2 regions of the Streptomyces sp. NPDC028928 genome follow, and region 2 is predicted to be linked to the other one. Evidence: riboswitches for the same ligand, from Rfam matches in the RefSeq annotation. Region 2 holds a riboswitch; the other holds the start of a gene.
The links. A riboswitch is a leader RNA that binds a small molecule or an ion and turns the genes downstream of it on or off. The one in region 2 is predicted to bind cobalamin.

Region 1 (5,294 bases), on a different contig from region 2:
GGGCACGAAGCGGCGGCCCGCGGCGGCGGCCACCTCGCGCAGGAAGGCCCGCCGGAAGCCGTCCGACTCCAGCGAGCCGTGCCAGTGGGTGCCCCAGGTCTGGCCGACCCGGCAGCCGTCCAGGAAGGTCTCGCCCCCGTCGACGGTGGCCACCCCGTGGTGGATCTCGTAGCCGTCGACCCGCTCGCCGAGGGCCTCCCCGCTCGGCCGGGTCAGGGTCTTCTCCCGGGCGAAGCGCACCCGGACGGGCAGGAGGCCGAGCCCGTCGACATGACCACGCCGGCTCTCGACGTCGTCCTCGATGTGCTCGCCGAGGATCTGGAAGCCGCCGCAGATGCCGAGGACGGGGCGCTGCTCGGCGGCCCGGCGTACGAGCGCGTCCGCGAGCCCGCGCTCCCGCAGCCACTCCAGGGCCCGTACCGTTCCGCGCGTGCCCGGCACCACCACGAGGTCGGCGTCCGCCAGCTCCTCCGGGCGGTCCACGAACCGCACGACGACGCCCGGTTCGGCGGCCAGGGCGTCCACATCGGTGAAGTTGGACATGAGCGGGATCGCGCACACGGCGACCCGCAGCACGTCCTCGCCGACCGGGGGAGTGACGGAGGACTCGCGGACCGTGCCGCGCAGCGAGACACGCAGCCCGTCCTCCTCGTCGATGCCGAGCCCGTGCCGGAAGGGCAGCACGCCGTACGTCCGCCGCCCGGTCAGGCCCTGGAGCATGTCCAACCCGGGCTCCAGCAGGCTGACATCGCCGCGGAACTTGTTCACCAGGAACCCGGCGACCAGCTCCTGGTCCTCCGGCGAGAGCAGGGCGACGGTCCCGAAGAAGGACGCGAACACGCCCCCGCGGTCGATGTCGCCGACGACGAGCACGGGCAGTCGCGCATTGCGCGCGATGCCCATGTTGACGATGTCCGTCCGCCGGAGGTTGATCTCGGCCGGACTGCCCGCCCCCTCACAGATCACCGCGTCATACGTGCCCCGCAACTCGGCCAGGCAGTCCAGCACCGTGCCGAGCAGCCGCTGCTGGCGCCCGCCGTGGTACCCGCGTGCGCTCAGCTCGCCCACCGGCTTGCCGAGCAGCACCACCTGGCTGCTCTGCTCGCCGCCGGGCTTGAGCAGCACCGGGTTCATCAGCGCGGTCGGCTCGAGCCGGCAGGCCTGCGCCTGCATCGCCTGAGCCCGCCCGATCTCCGCGCCCTCGCGCGTGACGAACGAGTTCAACGACATGTTCTGCGCCTTGAACGGCGCGACCTTGACACCCTGGCGTACCAGCCAGCGGCAGATGCCGGCCGTCACGACGCTCTTGCCGGCGTCGGAGGTGGTGCCGGCGACGAGGAGACCACCGTTCACTTCCCGCGTCCTTTCAGGAGCCGGCGTGCGGCGAGCGTGCCGGCGAGGGCGAGCAGGCCGACACGGCGGGAGAGCCGTACGGCCCGGTCGATGTCGGTGACCCGGACCGGCCGTCCGGCGGCGCCGTTGAGCACGGGCCGGTGTTCGGTACGGCCGCCGTAGGAGAGCGTCCCGCCCAGGCGTACGCCGAGCGCACCCGCGAAGGAGGCCTCCACGGGACCGGCGTTGGGGCTCGGGTGCTTGCGCGCGTCGGCCTTCCAGGCGCGCAGGGCACCCCGCGGATCCGGTCCGGCCGCGGCGGCGAGCACGGCGGTCAGCCGGGCCCCCGGCCAGCCGGCGACGTCGTCGAGGCGGGCGGAGGCCCAGCCGAAGCGCCGCAGACGGGGGGACTTGTGACCCACCATCGCGTCCAGGGTGTTGACCGCCCGGAACCCGAGGAGCCCCGGGACCCCGGCCACGGCACCCCAGACGAGGGCGCCGACCACGGCGTCCGAGGTGTTCTCGGCGACCGACTCGACCACGGCCCGGGCGATACCGTCGGCGTCCAGCGCCTGCGGGTCCCGGCCGCACAGATGGGGCAGCCGGGCCCGGGCGGCCTCGACGTCCCCGGCCTCGAGGGCGCGTCCGATGGTGCGGGCCTCGCGGGCGAGCGAGGTGCCGCCGACCACGGCCCAGGTGGCGGCGGCGGTCAGCGCCACGGAGGCGGTGCGGGAGGGGCGTACGGCACGCGCGGCGAATGCGCCGAGAGCGACGGCGCCACCGGCGCACACGGCGGTGTGCAGGGCGCCCCAGCCGCGGTGGTCGTGCCACAACGCGCCTTCCACGGCCCCGGCCGCCCGGCCGAACGCGGCGACCGGGTGCCCGCGGCGGGGATCGCCGAGGAGCAGGTCACCGAGGACGCCGGCGGCGGCGCCGTACGCGTATGTGCGATCGGCACCCATCGGCTCAGCCGGCCGTGGGCGCAGGAACGGGCCCGGTAGGCCTGGTGCTGGTCCTCGATCGGCAGCCGAGCATGGCGATATGTGTCCTCACTCAGGGTGTCCGCGCCCTGGTTCGACGTGAATCGGCGGTGAGAGTTCCTGGCTCCCGGGGGGTTCTTCCCCGGTGACAGTGGCGGGACCGCGCCGGATTCGCACCGGCTTCCTCTCCTGCCGCCGTACATGGCCTGGGCAGTCCACCACGCGCCCGGAACGGCCGTCAACTTGCCTTTGACCTGCGTGGGGAGAGTGTGCCGATCCCCACACCGTGGGGTGTGCGGGGTCTGCCGGAGTACGGCAGAGGCTCCCCCGCGCGACACGCGCGGGGGAGCCTCTGTGGGTGTGGTCAGGCCTTGGCCACGATCAGGTTGATGCCGTACGCCACCGCCGCCGCGCAGGCCGCGAAGCAGAGGTAGGCGCCGGTGACGGCGAGGGCGGCGGAGCCACCCTGTGCCACGGCCTTCTCGCGCCGGTTCAGGCCCGCGATGCCGAGGGTGAACAGGGTCACCAGGGCCACGGTGACCCCGAGGCTGACGCCGAAGACGGAGCCGAGGGCCGCCCAGTCGATCTTCATGGGGATGCTTCCTTCAGTAACCGTGTGCTCGGGGTCAGACCGCGGCGGCCGGCGGGGTGGCCGGGGCGGCGGCGGGGGCCGGCTCGGTGGCCGGGGCGGGGATGGTGGCCGTCAGGTCCTCGGTGATCGTGCCCGCGGGCGGCGGGGTCACGGCGGCGATGGCGGCGGTGACGACACCGACGGGCTCCGTGGTCTCCTCGACCACGTTGGTGTGGTCGACGACCTCGCGGCGGGAGATCTTCCAGATCGCGGCGGACGCGGCGACCAGGAAGACGGCGACGACGGCGGTGCCCCAGTCACCCAGGTCGGTGACGGCCTCGGCGCCCGCGCCGACCAGCGCGGCGGCCGGGAGGGTGAGCGCCCAGGCGATGAACATGCGGGTCGCGGTGGACCAGCGGACCACACCGCCCTTGCGGCCCAGGCCCGCGCCCATCACCGAGCCGGAGACGACATGCGTGGTGGAGAGGGAGAAGCCGAGGTGGGAGGAGGCCAGGATGGCGGTCGCGGCGCTGGTCTGCGCGGCGAAGCCCTGGCGCGGCTCCAGGTCGGTCAGCCCCTTGCCCATGGTGCGGATGATGCGCCAGCCGCCGATGTAGGTGCCGAGCGCGATGGCCAGGCCGGCGGAGAGGATCACCCAGGTGGGAGGGTTCGAGCCGGGGGCGATCGAGCCGCCCGCGACGAGGGCCAGGGTGATGATGCCCATCGTCTTCTGGGCGTCGTTGGTGCCGTGCGCGAGGGAGACCAGGCCGGCGGAGGCGATCTGGCCGGCGCGGTAGCCCTTGCGGGTGGCCTCGCCGTCGGCGGTGCCGCCGATGCCGTAGGAGAACCGGGTGGCCAGCAGCGAGGCGAGGCCCGCCACGACCGGCGCGGCGACGGCCGGGAGCAGCACCTTGGTGACCAGGACGTCACCGTGGACGGCGCCGAAGCCGGCGGAGGCGACGGTGGCGCCGACCAGGCCGCCCATCAGGGCGTGCGAGGAGCTGGAGGGCAGGCCCACCAGCCAGGTCAGCAGGTTCCAGAGGATCGCGCCGACCAGGGCGGCGAAGATGACCTCGGGACGGATGCCGGTCTCGTCGACGAGACCCTTGGAGATCGTGTTCGCGACCTCCACGGAGAGGAAGGCGCCCACAAGGTTGAGGACGGCGGACATGGTCACCGCGATCTTCGGCTTCAGGGCGCCTGTGGAGATGGTGGTGGCCATCGCGTTCGCGGTGTCGTGGAAACCGTTCGTGAAATCGAACGCGAGAGCGGTTACCACCACTATCGCGAGGATCAGCGAGAAGCTTTCCATTTACCCAGGCAATCGTTCGAGGTCATTGGCTGGACGAACGTAGGCAACCTGGGTGAACGGAAGATGAACTGAGGCGGGCGTGAGGGTGTCAGTAACGCGCGTACGAGACTCCGCTTTGCTCTCTCGGCCCAGGCGCCCCTTGGCTAGCGGCCCCGGGCCAGGATCCGCAGCCGGCTCAGGGGGCCGTTGAAGAGATTCTGGTCACCCGGCAGCCGGCCCTTGGTGCCGTACTGCCAGAACGTCCAGTACCGCCAGCCGCCCGGCAGGGCGCCCGGCCGCGAGGTGCCGTGACGGGCGATCCACAGGGCGTGAGAGGAGGAGAAGGCGCGGCTGTTCCCGGTGCACAGCCTCCACCACTGGGCTGTGGTGTAGATCACCGGGCGGCGGCCGGTCTCCCGCTTGATCTCGTCGCTGAACGACCGGATCCAGCGGACCATCCGTTTCCGGCCCAGCCCGTAGCACTTGTGCTGCGCGTCGTACGGGTTGTACTCGATGTCCAGCGCGGGCGGCAGGGTCCAGCCGTCCGCCCGCCAGTCCCCGCCGTGCCGCACGAAGTAGGCGGCCTGCCGGGCCCCGGAGGACCGGTCCGGCCGCGCGAAGTGGTACGCGCCCCGGATCAGGCCGGCCTTGCGGGCGCCGCCGTACTGTCCGGAGAAGTAGGGGTTGCGGTAGTCCGTGGACTCGGTCGCCTTGACGTACACGAACCGCGCCCCCTTCGCCCGTGCGGCCGCCCAGCCGACCCGCTTCTGATGCGACGACACGTCGTGCCCCCGGGGCAGCCCGGCACCGGTCTTCGGCGTCCCGGCGGCTCCCGGCGCTGCGGCGGCCTCCGGTGCTGGGGGTGCTTCCGGCGCCGCGGCGGCCTCTGGTGTTCCGGCGGCCCCGGCCTGCCCGGCCGTCTCCGCCTGCCCGGCCGACTGCGACAGCCCGGCCGTCTCCGTGAGTCCCGCCGTCTCCGTGAGTCCGGCCGTCTCCGCGAGTCCGGTCGGCCTCAGCAGTCCGGTGGCCTCCCATGCTCCGGTGGCCCCCCACGCTCCGGCCGCCTCCAGGATCCCGGCCGCCTCCGGCGATCCCGTCGGCGCCGGTGATCCCGCCGATG
Region 2 (5,294 bases):
GCGGTGGAGGTCGGGAACGCCACGCCGGTCGCGGAGTTCAACGTCTGGCACGACCCGGAGGCCGCGGCGATCCTGCTCACGGCCGGGGTGCCGATCACGATGTACGGCCTGGACGTCTTCCGGCAGGTCATCGTGGACAGTGACGAGGTGCACCGGCTGCGGACGAGCAGCGAGCCCGGCACCCGCCTGGCCGGTGAACTCCTCGCCCACCGGCCGGCCCACCAGGGCGAGCCGCCGGAGGCCGAGGAGGCGGGCGGCCTCGGCGACGCGGGCGCGGTGTGCGCGGTCGCCGACCCGCAGGGCATCACCACCAGCCTCCTCCCGGTCGAGGTCTCCCTCGCCCCCGGCCCGACCCGCGGCCAGACCATCGTCGACCGCCGGCCCCGGCTGGGCGAGTCGGAGATCCACGAGGGCGGCCGCGAACGGGCGCTGGTCGACGTGGCGTTGGAGGTCGACGTCGACCGGTACGTGAAGCTGTACCTGGAGACGGTGGAACGCTAGTCGGCGGGCGTGGCGGGGGCCGACCAGCGTTCCTCCACGCGGGCCAGTCGCCAGTACGTCAGCGCCGCCGCCCACACCACCACGAACAGGCCGACGATGAGGTAGCCGACGTTGTCGAGGTCGAGGCCGGCGATCCAGCCGGTCACGGCGTCGTGCAGGGCGAACTTCTCGTGCAGGACGCCGACCAGTTCGATGGTGCCGATGAAGAAGGCGACGGCGATGGACAGGCCGGTGATGGCGAGGTTGTAGAAGACCTTGCGGACGGGGTTGGCGAACGCCCACTGGTAGGCGAAGTTCATGAACGTGCCGTCCAGGGTGTCGAACAGGCTCATCCCGGCCGCGAAGAGGAGGGGCAGGCAGAGCACCGCGTACCAGGGCAGGCCGGCTGCCGCGCCGGAGCCCGCCATCACCATCAGCGTGACCTCGGTGGCCGTGTCGAAGCCGAGGCCGAAGAGGAAGCCCAGCGGGTACATCTGGCCGGGGCGGGAGACGGACCTGGTGAGGCGGCCGAGGATCCGGTTCATGAAGCCCCGTGAGTCCAGGTGCTGTTCCAGCTCCTGCTCGTCGTACGCGCCCGCGCGCATCGCCCGGAACACCTTCAGGATGCCCACCAGGGCGACCAGGTTCAGGGCGGCGATGAGGTAGAGGAACGTGCCGGAGATCGTCGTACCGAGGAAGCCGAGCACCTGGTGGGTGGTGGAGCCCTCGTTCATCACCTTGCCGGCCAGCGAGGTGCCGCCCGCGATCAGCAGCGCCAGCAGGACGACGACGCTGGAGTGGCCGAGCGCGAACCAGAAGCCCACCGACACCGGCCGCTTGCCGTCGGCCATCAGCTTGCGGGTGGTGTTGTCGATGGCGGCGATGTGGTCGGCGTCGAAGGCGTGCCGCATGCCGAGGGTGTAGGCGGTGATGCCGAGGCCGACACCGAAGACGTCGGTGCCGACCTTGTAGTGCCGGGGGGCGACGAGGAGGTAGAGGATCCCGAAGGCCACGACGTGCAGGGCGACGATCACCGCCATCAGGCCCGCCGTCTTGACGGTGTCCTCGCGTCGCCAGCGGAAGGTTGCGGCATCGGCCATCGGTTCATGCTCCAGCACCTCGTGGATCACTTCATGAGCTGCCGTGGCCGGTCTCCTGGCTTACGGGTGCCGCGTCCGCCGTCCCTGCCTTCCCGGTCGTAGGACCAGTGGCCCGGCGGTGTGCCGGACGGAACGGGAACTCCCCGATCACAGTGGCGAGGGCCGCGTCGACCTTGCATCGACTTCCCGAGCACCACGGCCCGCCCACCGTAGAGGGGCACGCGGTTTCCCGCATAGCTGCGCACCCGCGCAGGTATCCAAGATCACAGGCGGTCCCCGCCACCGGTGACGCGCGGACACAGGGCCTGTTGGGGCACTGCACGGCCTGACCACCCGCGAAAAGGTTGCCTTTCCGGGCAAGGTGGACAGATACAGATTCCGTACTGTCGTCCGTCCCAGGGGAGCCCGTATGGCAGACCACTCGCCGGACCTCTCACCCAGAAACCCCGACTGGTGGCGCCAGGCCGTCATCTACCAGGTCTATCCGCGCAGTTTCGCCGACGCCGACGGAGACGGCCTCGGCGACCTCAGGGGCATCGCCCAGCGGCTGGGCCACCTCGCCACGCTCGGCGTGGACGCCCTGTGGCTGAGCCCCTTCTACCCCTCCGAACTCGCCGACGGCGGCTACGACGTCATCGACCCCCGCGGGGTCGACGAACGCCTCGGCACCCTGGACGACTTCGACGCCCTGGTCGCCGAGGCGCACCGGCTCGGCCTCAAGGTCGTCGTGGACATCGTCCCCAACCACACCTCCCACCTGCACCCCTGGTTCCAGGAGGCGTTGCGCGCCGGACCCGGCTCCGCCGCCCGGGACCGGTACGTCTTCCGGCCCGGCCGCGGTGCGCACGGCGAACTCCCGCCCACCGACTGGCAGTCAGTGTTCGGCGGCAGCGCCTGGCGGCGGGTGCCCGACGGGGAGTGGTACCTCCACCTCTTCGCCCCCGAACAGCCCGACCTCAACTGGGACAACGAGGAGGTCCGCGCCGACTTCCGCACCACCCTGCGGTTCTGGTCCGACCGGGGCGTGGACGGCTTCCGCGTCGACGTCGCCCACGGCCTGGCCAAGGACCTCACCGAGCCGCTGCGGGACGTCGGCGACATCGGCGCGACCGGCGAGGACGCGCTGCCCCTGGTCCCGCCGGGCAGCCACCCGTACTGGGACCGGGACGAGGTCCACGAGATCTACCGCGACTGGCGCAAGATCTTCGACGCCTACACCCCGCCGCGCATGGCCGTCGCCGAGGCCTGGGTGCCGGGCGCCCGCCGCGCCCTGTACGCCCGGCCCGACGAACTCGGCCAGGCCTTCAACTTCGAGTACCTGGAGGCACGCTGGGACGCCGAGGAACTGCGGGACGTCATCACCGGCTCGCTGGCCACGGCCCGGGCGGCCGGGGCCTCCGCCACCTGGGTGCTGTCCAACCACGACGTCGTACGCCACGCCTCCCGGCTGATGCTGCCGGCCGGCACCGATCCGGCCGCCTGGCTGCTCGCCGACGGCGCGGCGCCCGCGGTCGACACGGCGGCCGGGCTGCGCCGGGCCCGGGCCGCGACCCTGCTGATGCTGGCGCTGCCCGGCTCGGCCTACCTCTACCAGGGTGAGGAACTCGGCCTGCCCGAGGTCGCCGACCTGCCCGCCGAGGTGCTCCAGGACCCGATCTGGGAGCAGACCGGCCATGTCCGCAAGGGCCGCGACGGCTGCCGGGTGCCGCTGCCGTGGACGACGACCGGACCCAGTTACGGCTTCGGGCCCGGGGCCTCCTGGCTGCCGCAGCCCGCGTCCTTCGCGGCCTACGCCGTCGAGGCGCAGACCGGCGCCGAGGGCTCCACGCTGGAGCTGTACCGCACGGCCCTGCGGCTGCGCCGCAAGCTGCTGGCGGGCGAGACCCTGTCCTGGACCCCGCAGGCACCGGCGGCCGTACTGGACTTCAGCCGCACCGAGGGCTGGCGCAACGTCACCAACCTCGGCACCGCGCCGGTACCGCTGCCGCCGGGCGAGGTCCTGCTGACCAGCACCCCGCTGCCCGACGGAAGGGTGCTGCCGCCGGACACCACGGTGTGGCTGGCCTAGCCGGCCGAGGGACTGGGACCCGGGACCGAGTTCCCGCCGCCGGCGATGCCGTTGATGTCCACCGGGGTGGAGGTGGCGGTCGGCGGCGGGGTGAGCACCACCTCCGGCTGGCCGGCGGCCGGGGGCGGCGGGGTCAGGTCGGAGTTGGGCAGCTTGGGCGGGGTGGTCTGCTGGAACAGGGTCTGGTCGAAGTCGACCAGACCCGTCTTCTCCATCACCGTGATGTGGTCCAGCACGGTGTCGTTGGCCTGGTCGGCGAGGGCCCGCACCAGGGAGTTCTTGGTGGTGGACCGGATCTTCGCGACCGTGTTGAAGATCGAGCCGTGCGTCATCCGCAGGATGTTGGCGAAGTCCGTGTCGAACTGCTTGCCGCTCTCCGACTTCAGCGTGTTCACGAAGCCCTCCTGCTGCGGGCTCGCCACGTTGGGCAGCGTGATGTTCAGCATGGGCGCGATCTTGCGGCAGGTGGTGTCCAGCGCCGCGTGTCCGTCGATCAGGTGCTGGCTGGCCGTGATCACCGCCTTCGAACTGCCCTTCTGCAGCCCGATCTGCCCCACCGGGTACTCCCACAGGCCGGCCGCCCGCACCTTGACCACGAAGTCCCGGTCCTGTTCGGTGAGCGGTCCCCACTGGGTGTTGGCGATCACGCGGTCCTGTGCACTGGAGACCTTGTCCAGGCCGAGCATGCCGGGGTAGGCGAGGGCCGCGAGGGTCAGGGCCATCGCACCGCCCACGAAGACAGTTCCCGTCGCGTTCCGCGAAAAGCGCACCGTTCCTCCTGCCTGGTGATCCGCCCATGGTTCGGACGCACAGCAGTACGGACGCGGAGGCGGTTCGTCTCAGCGGTGGCGAGTAAAGAATTGCCCTAGCCCGTTGGCCAAAGGTTGGCCGCTCCTGGGCAGAAGGTTGACCTCCGCGCGGGAGAAGGCAGACCCGGCGCCCGCCTAGATTCGCCGCATGTCCCCGCAACCGCCGCCCCGTCCCCCTGCCGCGCTGCCCGTCCTGCCCTACCGCAAGCCCACCAAGGGCCGTGACTACTGGGTGCTGGACGACGTCCTGCCGGACGTCGACGCGGTACGGCAGCGGTGTCTGGCCGAGGACGACTGGGTCGAGGGGTACCCGTACACCTCCGAGACCTGGCCCGGCCTGCGCGCCATGCCCGGTCTGGAGCCGGGGGAACTCGCCCGGATCGAGCGGCTGGTGAGGAAGGCGACCGGGGCGAAGGAGCTGTGGGTGCAGCAGGCGCCCGGCGGCGGCACCCTCAACCACAACTGCGTGCAGGTGGTCGGCGAGGGCGAGAGCGAGCCCCGCCCGCACACCGACTCCCGCGCCCTGTGCCGGTACGCGGCCGTGCTCTACCTCAACCCGGACGTCCCCAAGGACTGCGGCACCAGCTTCTACCGCCAGTCCCTGCCCGGCGGCCGGCTCGGCGGCAACGTCGTCCAGGCCCCGCACACCAACCTCGTCGAGGCCCTCGGCACCCGCTACGTCACCGCGGACGCCTTCGAGGAGGACGTCCGCGTCCCGCACAAGTACAACCGGCTGCTGCTGTACCACGCCAACCTGGTGCACAGCGCCACCGGTTACTTCGGCCGGACCCTGGCGGAGAAGCGTATGACGGCGGTGTTCTTCTGGATGGCCTGAGC

Region 1: linked by a shared signal. The riboswitch ahead of ACZ4U1_RS39415 (cobalamin biosynthesis protein) and the one ahead of nicT (Nickel transporter NicT) in region 2 are both predicted to bind cobalamin.

The regions. Positions count from the first base shown of each region.
Region 1 is NZ_JBVHVI010000027.1:22,438-27,731, forward strand. It holds gene ACZ4U1_RS39410 (cobyric acid synthase) at 1-1,353, opposite strand, end outside; gene ACZ4U1_RS39415 (cobalamin biosynthesis protein) at 1,350-2,294, opposite strand; cobalamin riboswitch at 2,407-2,548, opposite strand; gene ACZ4U1_RS39420 (hypothetical protein) at 2,677-2,904, opposite strand; gene ACZ4U1_RS39425 (inorganic phosphate transporter) at 2,939-4,195, opposite strand; gene ACZ4U1_RS39430 (lysozyme) at 4,339-5,121, opposite strand.
Region 2 is NZ_JBVHVI010000008.1:384,423-389,716, forward strand. It holds gene ACZ4U1_RS21590 (nucleoside hydrolase) at 1-501, shown strand, start outside; gene nicT (Nickel transporter NicT) at 498-1,580, opposite strand; cobalamin riboswitch at 1,609-1,793, opposite strand; gene ACZ4U1_RS21600 (glycoside hydrolase family 13 protein) at 1,990-3,648, shown strand; gene ACZ4U1_RS21605 (DUF4142 domain-containing protein) at 3,645-4,382, opposite strand; gene ACZ4U1_RS21610 (DUF6445 family protein) at 4,606-5,292, shown strand.